Regions from separate parts of the Streptococcus sp. 9.1 genome, predicted to be linked through region 1. Evidence: predicted binding sites of a transcription regulator. Region 1 holds the regulator's gene; the other holds the start of a gene.

Evidence for each region. The regulator NrdR, encoded in region 1, represses ribonucleotide reductase genes. The targets are predictions, from matches to a motif close to ACACNATATATNGTGT.
Region 2: the regulator NrdR is predicted to act here: its motif matches at 5,430-5,445, upstream of nrdH (glutaredoxin-like protein NrdH).

What each region holds. Positions count from the first base shown of each region.
Region 1 covers NZ_JACLQS010000002.1:157,287-164,755, reverse strand. The annotation lists gene dnaI (primosomal protein DnaI) at 1-261, opposite strand, end outside; gene H7T93_RS02990 (DnaD domain protein) at 265-1,440, opposite strand; gene nrdR (transcriptional regulator NrdR) at 1,437-1,916, opposite strand; gene H7T93_RS02980 (HAMP domain-containing histidine kinase) at 2,050-3,567, opposite strand; gene H7T93_RS02975 (response regulator transcription factor) at 3,564-4,253, opposite strand; gene H7T93_RS02970 (DUF177 domain-containing protein) at 4,409-4,945, opposite strand; gene rsmG (16S rRNA (guanine(527)-N(7))-methyltransferase RsmG) at 5,244-5,957, shown strand; gene H7T93_RS02960 (TrkH family potassium uptake protein) at 6,026-7,390, shown strand; gene H7T93_RS02955 (potassium channel family protein) at 7,430-7,469, shown strand, end outside.
Region 2 covers NZ_JACLQS010000001.1:151,465-158,933, forward strand. The annotation lists gene icd (NADP-dependent isocitrate dehydrogenase) at 243-1,418, opposite strand; gene H7T93_RS00660 (citrate synthase) at 1,432-2,556, opposite strand; gene acnA (aconitate hydratase AcnA) at 2,558-5,221, opposite strand; gene nrdH (glutaredoxin-like protein NrdH) at 5,554-5,778, shown strand; gene nrdE (class 1b ribonucleoside-diphosphate reductase subunit alpha) at 5,869-7,469, shown strand, end outside.

The sequences.
Region 1 (7,469 bases):
ATCAGCGTAGCCTTCATTCATGGTCAGAATCGGTTCATACCCTTTGGCAATATACGAGGCATCACCTTCCTTTACCTTACGGCATTCCACCAGGAATTGATTAAACTTAGGAAGACTACGCTTGATTTCATCCTGGCTTAGGCTATGCTCTTGAATAAAGCTAGCCACTCTTGGATCCGCTAAAATTTGCTTCGTTAAATCTGTTGCATTGCCAGACCCATGATGCCCTGTTCGGTTTAGGGTTTGTCCAACTCTTTCCATAGGCTACTCCTTTCCTTTTTCTAGTTTTGCCAAAGCTCGACGTCTAATTTCATCCAACTTGGCCTGATCAGCCTGACTGGTTTGATTATCATAATCTGGATTACTCCAGCTCGGCACATTTGTTTTCTTCTTAGAATCAGCTTTTGCTTGCTGTGATTTCTTATCGTAACCACTACGCAAAGCTAAAAGCCCCTGTTCAGCAGTGACGATATTCTTAAAGGCAAAATCGTTGGCAAGTTTAGAGATATACTCTCGATTTACATTCGTTGAACGTGTCCGTCCCAAACTGTAGGCAACCATGAGGTTAATTACCTCATCCATAAAGCCTCTTTGTGCCAAATCCGTGAGAATCTGCTTCTCAGAATTAGTCACAGTCCCGCTTGGGCCTTTAGCACTTTGCAAGTAATCTATAGGCTTTTCGGACCTAACCGCTTTAAGAATCTTTTTCTCCGTCTCCGTCAAAGCAGAATCACCACCCAATGTTTGAGCTTGAGCCTGTTCTAATTGCACCTGCATACGCTTGACAATAATCTGGTGGTTCACGGCTGTCTTTTTCGCTAAGAGATAGGTATCATACCAATTCATGCCATGAGTTTCAGACAATTTATAGATTTCTGGCACATCTGTCTTTTCATCTGTAAATACAAGTCCGTCAGCCTGCATACGATTCCTGAAACTGCTTAAATCAAACGAATTTTTAGGCTTGATTTCAGACACAGACTTTTGAGCCAAACGCTCATCGGTAAAGACATCCGAAAAACGTTTAGATAAATCTTGCAAGCCTTGTAGACCTGCCGGTTTCAAAGCATCTACTGCTGGTTCACTAATCTTTTGCTCGAGAAGTGAACTATAAACGGCATGTTTTAGAAACTGCTCAATTGATAAGGGAGACTTAAGCTCTATAACATAAAACCCTTGAGGTGACTGGTAAAAGGCCAAGAGATCTACTGCTGTCAGAACCGCCAGTGCTTCCTGAAGGGGCTGCATTCCAAAGTTAAGATGGTTCAGAATAGCCGCAAACTTATGGCGGTGATTACCATTGTCATAAAAAGCCACGAAATACTGGTAGAGAGCGTATCCTTCACTCCCAATAATGGGATAATAGCAACGCATCAAACTTGCCTGATCGGGAACGATAACCTGATTGCCAACATAGACAAATTCTTCAATAGGTCTCATTTTTTAGACTCTTTTTTCGCACGTACAGTTTTGGTGATCTCTTGAAGCAACTCTTCAATCTCATCAACATCTTTGAAAGAACGGTAGACACTGGCAAAACGTACATAAGTAATTTCATCAAGGTCAGCAAGTTCTTTCATCACTAAATTCCCAATGACATCACTATCAACCTCTCCATCATGGTTACGGCGAATGTTTTGCTCAATTCGGGTGATGGCATTTTCGATATCCTCACTAGAAACCGGACGCTTCTGAGCACTCATCAAGATACCATTGAAAATCTTATCGCGAGAGAATTGTTCACGAGTACCGTCTTTTTTGACAACCAAAAGTGGAACTTCTTCCACACGCTCAAATGTTGTAAAACGAGCATGACAAGAATCACACTCACGACGCCGACGAATGGTATTCCCATCCTCTGCCTGACGACTATCGATAACACTAGATTTATTATGTTGACATTTTGGACAACGCATGCACTTCACCACCAATCTTTGAAATTCGGTACTCTATTTTACCATAAAAACACATAAAAAGCACGCCCTAAACGAGGCGTGCTCATGACCAAGAATCACTCTAAGTCTCTTATAAATTGAATTAAAGCTCAAGTTAAGGTGTCGTCGTTTCTCCATCTGCAAATGGAATGTAAAGGTCGAAACGTGTTCCAACACCAAGTTCAGAACTAACATCGACACGGCAGCGATAAGCTTCCACAATTTGGTAAAGAATTGACAAACCAATACCAACACCAGATTGCGTTGTCGTACGGTTACGTGCCTTATCTGAACGATAGAAGCGCTCAAAGATATGCTCAATATCTTCTTTAGAGATCCCTTCACCATTATCTTGTACTTGTACCAACATTTCATCTTCCAGAGCCTTAATTGTAACCTGGATTTCCTTGTTAACAGGAGAATACTTGACCGCATTATCAATCAAAATCGTAATCGCCTGTTCAAAGTGTTGGCTGTAAATCTGTGCAGGGCGCTCTGAGCTCTCGAAATCATTGAGATAGAATTGGTAGTCTTCGTGCAAGACACGGAAGTTACCAATAACCGTACGGATTGAAGAATTCAAATCACAAGTATCGTTTCTGTGATTTTCAAATGATCCTTTGACACGGATAGAATCCAACATATCATTAATCATAATCGTCATACGGTTGGCCTCGTGACTGGCAGCCTCAAGACTTTCCTCAAGAATCTCAGGGTCATTTTTACCCCAACGTTGCAAGAGGTCCATATGCCCCTTGATAACCGCAATCGGTGTACGCAATTCATGACTGACGTCACTCAAGAAGCGCATCTGCATCTGATTATTTTCTTGGATTTTATCCATCATACGGTTAAAGTTAACCGCCAAATCACCAATTTCATCGTGACTTTCAATCTTAGAACGAAGTTCCAAATCACTTGGCGAATCGGTGATTACTCCCATCGTTTCGTGCAACTGTCTCATCGGACGCAGAATAGATGTCAAGACAACTACAGTCGCTGCGATAACTAGGACCGTCATCCCCACTTCTAGGAAAATCAATAAGAAAATCAAACGCTCTTTAAGAGCATAATAGAATTCCAAATCATGGAAGATTTGGGCATAACCAACGATGGTCTTTTTATCTTTACCGTAGATTGGAACTTGTAGCAAGAAACCACGCTTCCCTTTATAGGAAACTGACTTCAGTTTGTTTACCTCGGACATACCTGGAGGCGAATCTGTGTTCTCCTCAGAAGTAAAGATAAACGTTCCCTTTTTGTCATAAACAAAAACAGATTGGTTAGAATATAATTTATTAGAAATCGCAACCTGACCATCCAAAGAGTGCTTTTCGGAAAGCACGCCATTAATGATCGATGCATAGATATTTTTAGGTGAATAAAGGGCCGCTAAAAGCGGTTCTGGACTCAACTCTTCGTCGGAGTCCCAGTCCTTTTCGATATAAGTAACAACTTTTGAGATTGTAGTGTTTACATTTTGACGTTCACGTTGCAAAAGTAGCGTATTTGCTGAGAAAACAACAACCAGAGTGAACATCGACAATACAAGAAAGAAGACCACAGCAGTTGTCATGGTCAACTTTTTTCTAATGGTTACTTTACCAAATAATTTATCTTGTAATTTACTCATTTTTCACGGATAACGTAACCCATTCCTCGTACTGTTTGAATATATGATTCCTTACCTGGAACGTCGATTTTTCCACGCAAGTAACGAATATAAACATCTACCACGTTTGTTTCGATGGCGTCATCATATTTCCAAACTTGAAGCAAGAGTTCCTCACGGGTCATCACTTGGTTCATATTGCTCAAAAGTGTGTTCAACAAATCAAACTCACGTTTTGTCAATGGAATTGCTTCATCACCACGAACAACTGTACGGTTTTGAACATCCAATTTCAAATCACGATAAGTTGATGCTTTTGCTGGTGCATTCTTAGCAGCTTCGATATCTTGGCGACGGAAGGTTGCACGGATACGTGCCAATAGTTCTTCAATCGCAAATGGTTTTACAATATAGTCATCAGCACCGCGGTCCAAACCAGCAACAATGTCCATGATTGAATCGCGAGCTGTCATCATCATAATATAAGTATCTTTTTCTTGTTGGAGACGACGTGTTACTTCAAAACCGTCCATCTCAGGCAACATAAGGTCCAAGAGAATAAGATCGAAATCTTTCTCGAGTGCCATTTCAAGTCCTTCGCGTCCGTTGTCTGCTGTCACAACGTCGTATCCTTCGTGTTGAAGTTCAAGAGAGACAAAACGAGCAAGGTTTTTCTCATCTTCAACAATCAAAATGCGTTTGCTCATAATAAGTATTTACCACTTTCTTAAAATTTTTTGACTTCCATTTCCCTTAAAAAGTCTGTAGATCTACCCAATGAATAAATCCGAAAATTAACTTCTAATGATATAATAATATAGATTTTTAAAATTGTCAAACATTTTTAGTTTGTTTTTTTGAATTAATTTTCATCAAAAAGACCGTTCAATTGGGCAAAGGGATTACTTGCCTCTTTTTTCTCCTGTTGAAGTGCGGCAAAGTCCTCTTCTGACAAGACTTCCCAGTCATTCCCAGAGAGCGAAATTTGTCCTGATTCTTCCTCAGGTGTTAGTACTCTCAAAGGAATATTAAGAAGAATATTATCTAGAATACTCTCATCAAGATTAATGGTATCCCCATCCAAGATAAGAACTAGATTTTCTTCGACTAATTCCTTTTGAAGAGCAGCATCTGCCTCTTGTATAAAGGTTTCTGAAACCGGATAGTTAAAGCTAAGTGTCACAGGTTCAAGTGAACGGCTAGATGGCAAGGTAATATCATAGCTAAGTTGATAGTCCAAAAGGTACAAGCCATTATCATAGGCTACCTGACCACTTGCTTGAATCTTTTCAAGATTTAAAACTTGATCATAGCGTTCTTTAATAGACTCCAACAAAGAAGGTGCTTCGCTAAAGGCGAGCCCCTCTGGAGACTTTCTAACTTCTGAAAGATAAATCATTCTTAATCCTCAAATTAAATTTCCCCATAGGGATCTATTTTCAATCCACAAGACCATAATCCCCTACATTCACGTTTCATTAGAGAGCATGATTATGATTTTAGACTTAATTAGTATTATATCAAATTTTTAAGAAAAAATAACACCTTTAATATTACATATTTCTTAAACTTAGAACTTTTTTCAAAGCTAATGAGAAACTTACTCGGACCCAGTTTTCATCTGTCCTATAGAGTTAGATGAAAGCTCTTAATTATGGTAAAATAAGAGCATTGAAACTAGATAAAAGGAATATATAATGACACCTGAAGATTTTTACAAGGCTTTGAAAGAACTGGGGTTCAATCTCAGCCAAAAACAAAAAGACCAATTCCAACGCTACTTTGAGCTTTTGGTAGAATGGAACGAAAAGATCAACCTTACTGCAATCACAGAAAGAGACGAGGTCTACCTCAAACATTTCTATGATTCTTTGGCTCCTGTTCTTCAAGGGCATATTAAAAATCAAAGTATTCGACTTCTGGATATCGGAGCTGGAGCTGGATTTCCAAGTCTCCCTATGAAAATCCTTTGCCCTGAGCTTGATGTGACTATCATCGACTCTCTTAATAAACGCATCAATTTCCTCAATCTCTTGGCTGATGAACTTGAGCTCAGCGGTGTTCACTTCTATCATGGACGTGCAGAGGATTTTGGACAAGACAAGGCCTTCCGTGCTCAGTTTGATATTGTTACTGCCCGTGCCGTCGCACGCATGCAGGTTCTCTCAGAATTGACTATTCCTTTCTTGAAGGTTGGTGGACAACTTATTGCACTTAAAGCTGCAGCAGCTGATGAAGAGTTAGCCGATGCTAAAAATGCCTTGAACTCGCTTTTTGCCAAGCCTATTCTCAACGAGAACTACAGACTGCCAAATGGGGATGGACGTAATGTCACTATTGTCGATAAGAAAAAAGAAACCCCATATAAATACCCACGTCGTGCTGGAATTCCTAACAAGAAGCCGCTATAACGTTTATCCAAGGAGGTGTCTTACTCCTTGGATTATTATTTACTCTTATGATAACTCGGAGGTTTTCATTGATCAATCGTCTTTCTGTCACGCAAAAGCTGGTGCTCAGCTTTGTCTTTGTCATTATAGTGGGAAGTATTTTACTTAGCCTTCCCATAAGCCACTATGCTAATAGTCCAGAAACAAGCTACCTAGATCATCTCTTCAATACTGTGTCAATGGTCTGTGTAACTGGACTTTCTGTTGTCCCGGTCAGTAAGGCTTACAATGGTCTCGGTCAAATTTTCTCTATGCTTCTCATGCAGACGGGAGGACTTGGGCTCGTCTCTCTTATAGCCTTTAGCACCTATACCCTGAAAAATAAATTAGGACTGAGTGATCAAGATCTCCTTCAATCCGCACTTATCAGGGATAACCAAAAAGATTTGAAAGCTTATCTTTTTAAGGTCTATAAAATTACTTTTTCTATTGAAGCTTTGGCAGCACTTGTGATCATGACTGATTTCGTTCCTCGTTTTGGACTTGGTCACGGCATTTTTAATAGTCTCTTTCTAGCTGTCTCTGCCTTTTGTAATGCTGGATTTGACAACTTAAGTTCTAACAGTTTACAGGATTATGCAACCAATCCAACCATTAACCTTGCTGTAGCTTTTCTCATTATGTCTGGAAGTTTGGGATTTGCAGTTTGGATTGATTTGATTCAACTATTGCGACGTTATATTAAAGATCGTCCAAGGAATTGGAAATTAGCTTGTAGACCTCTCAGCAATCAAAGTCGTCTTGTTCTTATAAGTACAGGCTGTCTCCTCTTAGGAGGAACACTACTTGCTTGGTTACTGGAAATGGATAACTCTAAGACAATCGGTACTCTCAATGTCTGGCAACAACTTCTGGTAAGTTTCTTTCAGACTGTAACCATGCGTACCGCTGGTTTTGCGACTATTTCCTATACCAATGCCGATTTCTCCACAAATCTTCTTTTTATGATTCAAATGATTATTGGGGGTGGTCCTGGAGGAACTGCGGGTGGTATCAAGGTGACAACTGCCTCTATCATGTTCCTGCTTTTTAAGTCAGAACTATCTGTTAACTCGAGCGTTGTTTTTCGAAATCGTATTATATCTAATAAGACTGTTTTGCAAGCATTCACAGTTATACTCTTTTTCCTAACAATGCTCTTTGTCGGCTATGTTATTTTGCTGGAGACTAATCCTACACTATCGCCCCTTGGCCTACTTTTTGAGAGTGTGTCAGCCATTGCTACCGTTGGTGTTTCAATGGATTTGACCCCTAATCTAAATACTCTAGGACGACTCGTTATCATGTCTCTGATGTTCATTGGCCGTGTTGGACCTATCACTGTTCTCTTGAGCTTGATGACCAAAAAAGAAAAGCATGTCTCTTATGCCCCAACTGATATTTCAGTTGGCTAAACAATTTTATTCATTGACAATATTCTGAAAGGATTTTATATGAAAACACAAATTATTGGGGTCCTCGGTTTGGGAATCT
Region 2 (7,469 bases), on a different contig from region 1:
TTTGGAATATTTGAGTTATCAATGATAACCCTTACAATTTAGAATTATAACATAGCTAATTGAGATTAGCAAGGTTAAAACGTACTTTCTACAAGTTTTTCGAAAGCTTGTCTCTCATTTTACTGGTCATTTTCATTTTTCAAAACATAAACAAATACTAGTCTCTAGTTATTTACAACAATTTCAGAAAATTTCTTTCATGGTGTTTTCAATCGTTAATTTTCATTTTCGAGCAAAAACAATCACATAATTGAAAGAATTTGATTGCTAAAGGCACTCGTTGAATAAGCTTGTTTCCCAAATGCTAAGTCAGCTGTAAAGATATCAGCTTTAAATGTCTTCTCAATAGCACTTGTAATCAGTTGAGCTGCCTCAGTCCAACCAATATAATCTAGAAGCATGCAGCCAGATAATAAAACTGAGCAAGGGTTAGCCTTATCTTGATCCGCGATATCTGGAGCTGTTCCATGTGTTGCTTCAAAAATAGCATGGCCTGTTTGATAGTTAATGTTGGCTCCAGGGGAGATGCCGATACCACCAACTTGTGCAGCCAAGGCATCACTGGCATAATCACCATTCAAGTTAGTTAAGGCAACAACATCAAATTTTTCTGGATTCAAAAGAATCTGTTGGAGAAAGTTATCAGCGATTATATCATTAATCTCTAGACGACCAGCTAGCAATTCTGCTTTATAGTCTTCCTGAGCTACTTCATAACCCCATTTACGGAAGCCACCTTCTGTGAATTTTTGAATATTCCCTTTATGAACCAATGTCACTTTCTTTAGATTGTTCTTGAGAGCATAATCGATAGCAGAGCGAATGAGACGTTTACTTCCTTCTATTGAAATTGGCTTGATTCCGATACTACTTGATTCTGGGAAGCGAATTTTATTAACATTCATTTCTGTCTGGAGAAACTCAATCACGCGCTTGACATCTGCCGTTCCTGCTTCCCATTCAATCCCCGCATAAATATCTTCAGTATTTTCACGGAAGATAGTAATATTTGTTTTTTCTGGTTCCTTAAGTGGACTTGCTACTCCGTCAAAGTAACGAACAGGTCTAACACAAGCGTAGAGATCAAGTTCTTGACGTAAAGCTACATTTAAAGAACGAATACCACCACCTACTGGCGTCTCAAGCGGTCCCTTAATAGCTACTAAACTTTCTCGAATAGCCTCCAAGGTTTCTTTCGGCAACCATTCACCTGTTTTGTCATAAGCCTTCTTACCGGCTAAAAGCTCTTGCCACTCAATATGACGCTTTCCTTCATAGGCTACTTCTACTGCTTTATCAAAGATTGCTTGGGCATTCTTCCAGATATCATGTCCAACACCATCTCCTTCAATAAAAGGGATAATTGGACGATCAGAAACTTGAAGCTGTCCATTTTTCATTACGATTTTTTCTGCCATATAGCTTTCCTCCCTAGCGTTTTTCTAAAGGAATATACGTCATATTTTCTTGTCCGATGTACTGCGAGCGTGGACGAATCAATTTATTATTTTTTTGCTGCTCTTGAATATGAGCAATCCAGCCGGCAACACGACTCATAGCAAAGATAAGGGTGAAGATATCGCTGTCAATTCCTAGAGTATGGTATACGGTGGCTGAATAGAAGTCCACATTGGGAATCAATCCCTTCTTATCTTTCATGAATTCTTCAATTTCTTGAGACATATTAAAGAATTCTTCATTCTCAGTACCCTCTGTCAACTTTTTAGCCATATCTCTTAAGAAAATTTCACGAGGATCCTGTTTCTTGTATACACGGTGTCCAAATCCCATGATTTTTTCTTTAGAATCAAGTTTTTCCTGCAAGTAAGCATTAACATCACCAGATTCACGGATTTCTTTAAGCATATCAAAGACGCGTTCATTAGCTCCACCATGCAGGGGACCTTTTAGAGCTCCAATAGCTGTTGTGACACAAGAATAGATATCTGTCAGAGTCGAGGCACAAACACGCGCTGCAAAAGTTGAAGCATTCAACTCATGGTCAGCATGTAGAATTAATGCCTTATTCATAGCTTCAATTTCAATTTCAGAAGGTTCAACACCATTCAGCATGTAGAGAAAATTAGCTGCAAAACCTAAATCTTCTCTTGGTTTGAGAGGCATTTTACCAGTACGTAAGCGTGCAAAAGTCGTAATAATTGTAGGCAATTTAGCCATCAATTCAATACTTTGCTGATAAATTGCCTCCATGGATCTTTCCTCGGCGTCAACATTGTAAACTCCAAGAAGGGAGACTGTTGAACGTAACACACTCATTGGGTGCAAATGTGGACGAGACTGGATAAGAATGCATTGTTCTACAGCATCAGAAATATCATAGTTCTTACGCAACTCAGCTTCAAAATACTTAAGTTCCATTTGCGTAGGAAGATGACCATTCCACAAGAGATAAATCACTTCCTCAAAAGACGCTTTATTTTCCATAAACTCAGAAATATCATATCCCGAATACGATAAATGATCATCGATAATAGATGAAATCCTAGTATTACAGGCAATCATATCCTTAAGTCCATTAATTTCAACTGTTGTCATATTAGGCCCCCTTCAATTTTTTTCTTACAACCATTGGCAAGATACCACCATTTTTATAGTAGCGAATGTCAGCATCTGCATCGAAGCGTACCAAGGCTTTAAAGGTTTTGGTTTGTTCAGGTGTTGAAGCTGTAACAGTGATAACATCATGGACACCTGGATTTTCTGAAAGGTCAAAGCTAAAGGTCTCCTGTCCTGTCAATCCAAGACTTTCAGCATTTTCTCCTTCCATAAATTGGACTGGTAAAATCCCCATCATAACGAGATTTGAACGGTGGATACGCTCAAAACTCTCAGCAAGCACTACTTTTACACCAAGAAGATTAGCACCTTTAGCCGCCCAGTCACGACTTGAGCCCATACCATAATCCTTACCGGCAATTACAAGCGTATCTTGATTAGCTTCTTTATATTTCATAGCAGCATCATATATAGGTAGAATGTCACCATCATATTTAGTATATCCACCAATTTTTCCATCTGCTAGCTCATTCTTGATACGAATATTAGCAAAGGTTCCTCGCATCATGACTTCATGATTACCACGACGGCTACCATAAGAATTAAATTCTTGATAATCAACACCATTCTCAGTCAAATAACGAGCTGCTGGACTATTTCTGGCAATATTACCTGCCGGAGAAATATGGTCTGTTGTAACCGTATCTCCAAATTTAGCCAAAACCTTCAAATCTTTCAATGGTTTAATGCTCAAATCATCTCCTAAAGCATCAAAGTAAGGCGGGTTTTGAATATAGGTAGAGTTTTGATTCCATTTATAATTTTGACTTTGTTCAGTAGGAATGGCATTCCACTTCTCACTATCAGAAAAGACACTGGCATATTCATCTTGGAAGAGTTGACGGGTGACGTATTTATCAACATAAGTCTCAATTTCATCACGAGATGGCATAACATCCTCTAAATAAACAGCTTGACCATTGTCGTCAAAACCTAAAGGTTCAGTTGTCAAATCAATATTCGTGTTACCAGCTAAGGCATAAGCAACAACCAATGGTGGGCTAGCCAAGAAATTCGCTTTAACAAGTGGATTAATACGCCCTTCAAAATTACGATTTCCTGACAAAACAGCACTCGCTAATAAATCAGTGTCTACAATAGCCTTAGCCACCTCAGGACGTAAGTCTCCTGAGTTCCCAATACAGGTTGTGCAACCGTAACCTACCAAGTTAAAGCCAAGCTTATCTAGATAGGTTTGCAAGCCTGAAGCTTTGAGATAACCAGTAACAACCTTAGAACCGGGTGCCAAAGATGTCTTCACTGTTGGAGAGACTTTTAATCCTTTCTCAACCGCTTTTTTAGCTAAAAGACCGGCTGCCATAAGAACGTAAGGATTTGAAGTATTGGTACATGATGTGATAGCTGCAATGGCCACATGACCTGTTTGAATTGTTTCTGAATGATCCTCAAAGTCAACGTTTGCAGTTTTTACTAACTCTTCCTTATCCAAACCGAAACCACGGACACCTGCTTCTCGTACCACTGCATCCTGGAATTCTTGCTTAGCATCTGATAAGAGAATCAAATCTTGTGGACGTTTAGGACCTGAGATAGAAGGTTTAATAGATGACAAATCGATTTCAACAATCTTAGTATACTTGGCTTCTTTACTTGGATCATAGAAAAGATGATTGGCTTTTGTATAGGCTTCAGTGACTTGGATATGATCCTCATCACGGTTAGTTAAACGCATGTAGTTAAGAGTCTCGTCATCAATAGGAAAATAACCACAGGTCGCACCATATTCTGGTGCCATATTAGCGACTGTGGCACGGTCAGCTAGAGACAAACTCTTCAAGCCAGGTCCAAAGTACTCAACAAATTTACCAACCACATTTTCAGAACGAAGCACCTGAGTAATCTTGAGAGCCAAATCTGTTGCCGTTGCAATTTTAGGCAACTCTCCTGTCAAATGTACACCAATAACCTCTGGAATTGGAAAATAAGATGCTTCACCGAGCATCGCTGCTTCAGCTTCAATTCCGCCAACGCCCCAACCAAGGACGCCAATACCATTAATCATAGTCGTGTGACTATCTGTACCAAACATAGAGTCAGGATATAGGAGCCCATCATTTTCAATAATGACATCACTCAAAAATTCAATATTAACCTGGTGAATAATACCTGTAGCTGGTGGAACCGCACGATAATTTTCAAAAGACTTTTCAGCCCACTTAAGAAATTCATAGCGCTCGTTATTACGTTTAAACTCTAGATTGATATTATCTTCAAGAGCAGTATCACATCCGTATGAATCCACTTGGACAGAGTGGTCGATGACCAAATCTACTGGAATCTCGGGATTAATAAATTCGGCTTTACCACCATTAGCCACTATAGCATCACGCATTGAAGCTAAATCAACAACAACAGGAACTCCTGTAAAATCTTGTAAGATAACACGACTTGGTTTAAAAGGCACTTCAGAAATTGTTGGAAAATTCGGAAATTTCATTAGATCAGAAATGTGAGATTCCTTAACATCCTCGCCATCTTTTTTTCGGAGGAGACTTTCAAGTATTATTCGAATGGTATAAGGTAGCTCTCCGACCTTAACATCATGAGATTTTGCTGCTTTTTCGAGATCATAGAAAGAGAATGTCTTACCATTTACAGTTAGATTTGAACAGTATTCTTGCATACTTGAACCTCCATTAGTTAAAAATTTTCTTTATTCTACACTGTTTTTTTTGAAAAAACAAATAGAATTGGCATTTTGATGTTATATTATATAACATCAGAGGTGAGATATTTCTTTTTTAGTCAATTCCATAAACAAATCCTATTTAATTTAGGAAACTTAAAAAAGCCTTTAAAACACAAGATATAGGGTTGTGTTTCAATACTAAACACAAAATATTGTATTTTGTCGGTTCAACCTCTTGATTTTTCCCAATATTTTGGGTATTCTATATAAAGTTAAAAAGTGGCTCTCTTGGCCACTTAAAATCTTTTTATAAAGGAGTATTTGCAATGGCAAAGATTACATTGTTTTCTAAAAACAACTGCATGCAGTGCAAAATGACTAAAAAATTCCTGGAAAAGGAAGGTGCTGATTTCGAAGAAATCAACATTGATGAACAGCCAGAAAAAATCGATTACGTAAAAAGTCTTGGTTTCACTGCTGCTCCAGTTATTGAAGCAGGCGATATCGTTTTTTCAGGTTTTCAACCGACTAAACTTAAAGAAATCCTTTAATTATCAAGTTTTTAAATAGAAAGGAACTTGTTTGCTTAGTTTAATGTTTTAACCTTAATATACTATTAAACTGAGCCTGGTATCTGTATTATGTCTTTAAAAAATCTTGGCGATGTCTCATACTTCCGCCTCAACAACGAAATTAACCGTCCTGTTAACGGTCAAATTCCTTTGCATAAGGACAAAGAAGCACTTCGTGCCTTCTTCCTTGAAAACGTTAAGCCAAATTCAATGGCATTCAACAGCATCACAGATAAAATTAATTATTTGATTGAGAACGATTATATCGAGTCTGAATTCATCGGTAAATACGAACCTGCTTTCATCGAAAAATTGTCTGCAGAAATTCATTCTCAAAAATTCCGCTTCCAATCTTTCATGGCAGCCTACAAGTTCTACCAACAATATGCCCTCAAAACAAACGATGGCGAGTCTTACCTCGAAAGTATTGAAGATCGTGTTCTATTCAACGCCCTTTACTTTGCTGATGGTGATGAAAACCTAGCTAGTGACCTAGCTAACGAAATGATTCACCAACGTTACCAACCTGCTACTCCTTCATTTCTAAATGCTGGACGTAGCCGTCGTGGTGAGCTCGTGTCATGTTTCCTTATTCAAGTAACGGATGACATGAATTCTATCGGACGTTCTATCAACTCTGCCCTCCAGTTATCACGTATTGGTGGTGGGGTAGGTATTAGCTTGTCTAACCTTCGTGAAGCTGGTGCTCCTATCAAAGGATATGCTGGGGCAGCCTCTGGTGTCGTGCCTGTTATGAAGCTTTTCGAAGATAGCTTCTCTTACTCAAACCAACTTGGCCAACGTCAAGGTGCTGGTGTTGTTTATTTGGATGTTTTCCACCCAGATATTCTTGCCTTCCTTTCTACTAAGAAAGAGAATGCTGATGAGAAGGTGCGTGTTAAGACACTATCACTTGGTGTTACAGTTCCAGATAAATTCTACGAGTTGGCACGTAATAATGAAGATATGTACCTCTTCAGTCCTTACTCAGTCGAAAAAGAGTACGGTAAACCATATAACTACATTGATATTACAGCTATGTACGATGAGTTGGTTGCCAATCCAAATATCACAAAAACCAAGATTAATGCCCGTGAGCTAGAAACTGAAATTTCTAAACTCCAACAAGAATCAGGTTATCCATATATCGTCAATGTTGATACAGCCAATCGACACAATCCAATCGATGGTAAGATTATCATGTCCAACCTCTGTTCTGAAATTCTTCAAGTTCAAACACCAAGTGAGCTTAACGATGCACAAGAGTTTGTTAAACTCGGTACAGATATTTCATGTAACCTTGGATCAACTAATATCCTTAACATGATGACCTCACCTGACTTTGGTCGTTCGATTAGAGCAATGACACGTGCGCTTACCTTTGTTACAGATAGCTCAAGTATTGATGCTGTACCATCTATCAAAAATGGTAACCAACAAGCTCATACCTTTGGTTTGGGAGCTATGGGGCTTCACTCTTACCTCGCTAAACACCATATCGAGTATGGTAGCCCTGAATCTGTTGAATTCACTAATATCTACTTCATGCTTATGAACTACTGGACTTTAGTTGAATCTAACAACATTGCCCGTGAACGTCAAGAAACCTTTGTCGGTTTTGAAAAATCAAAATATGCTGATGGTTCTTACTTTGACAAATACGTTACAGG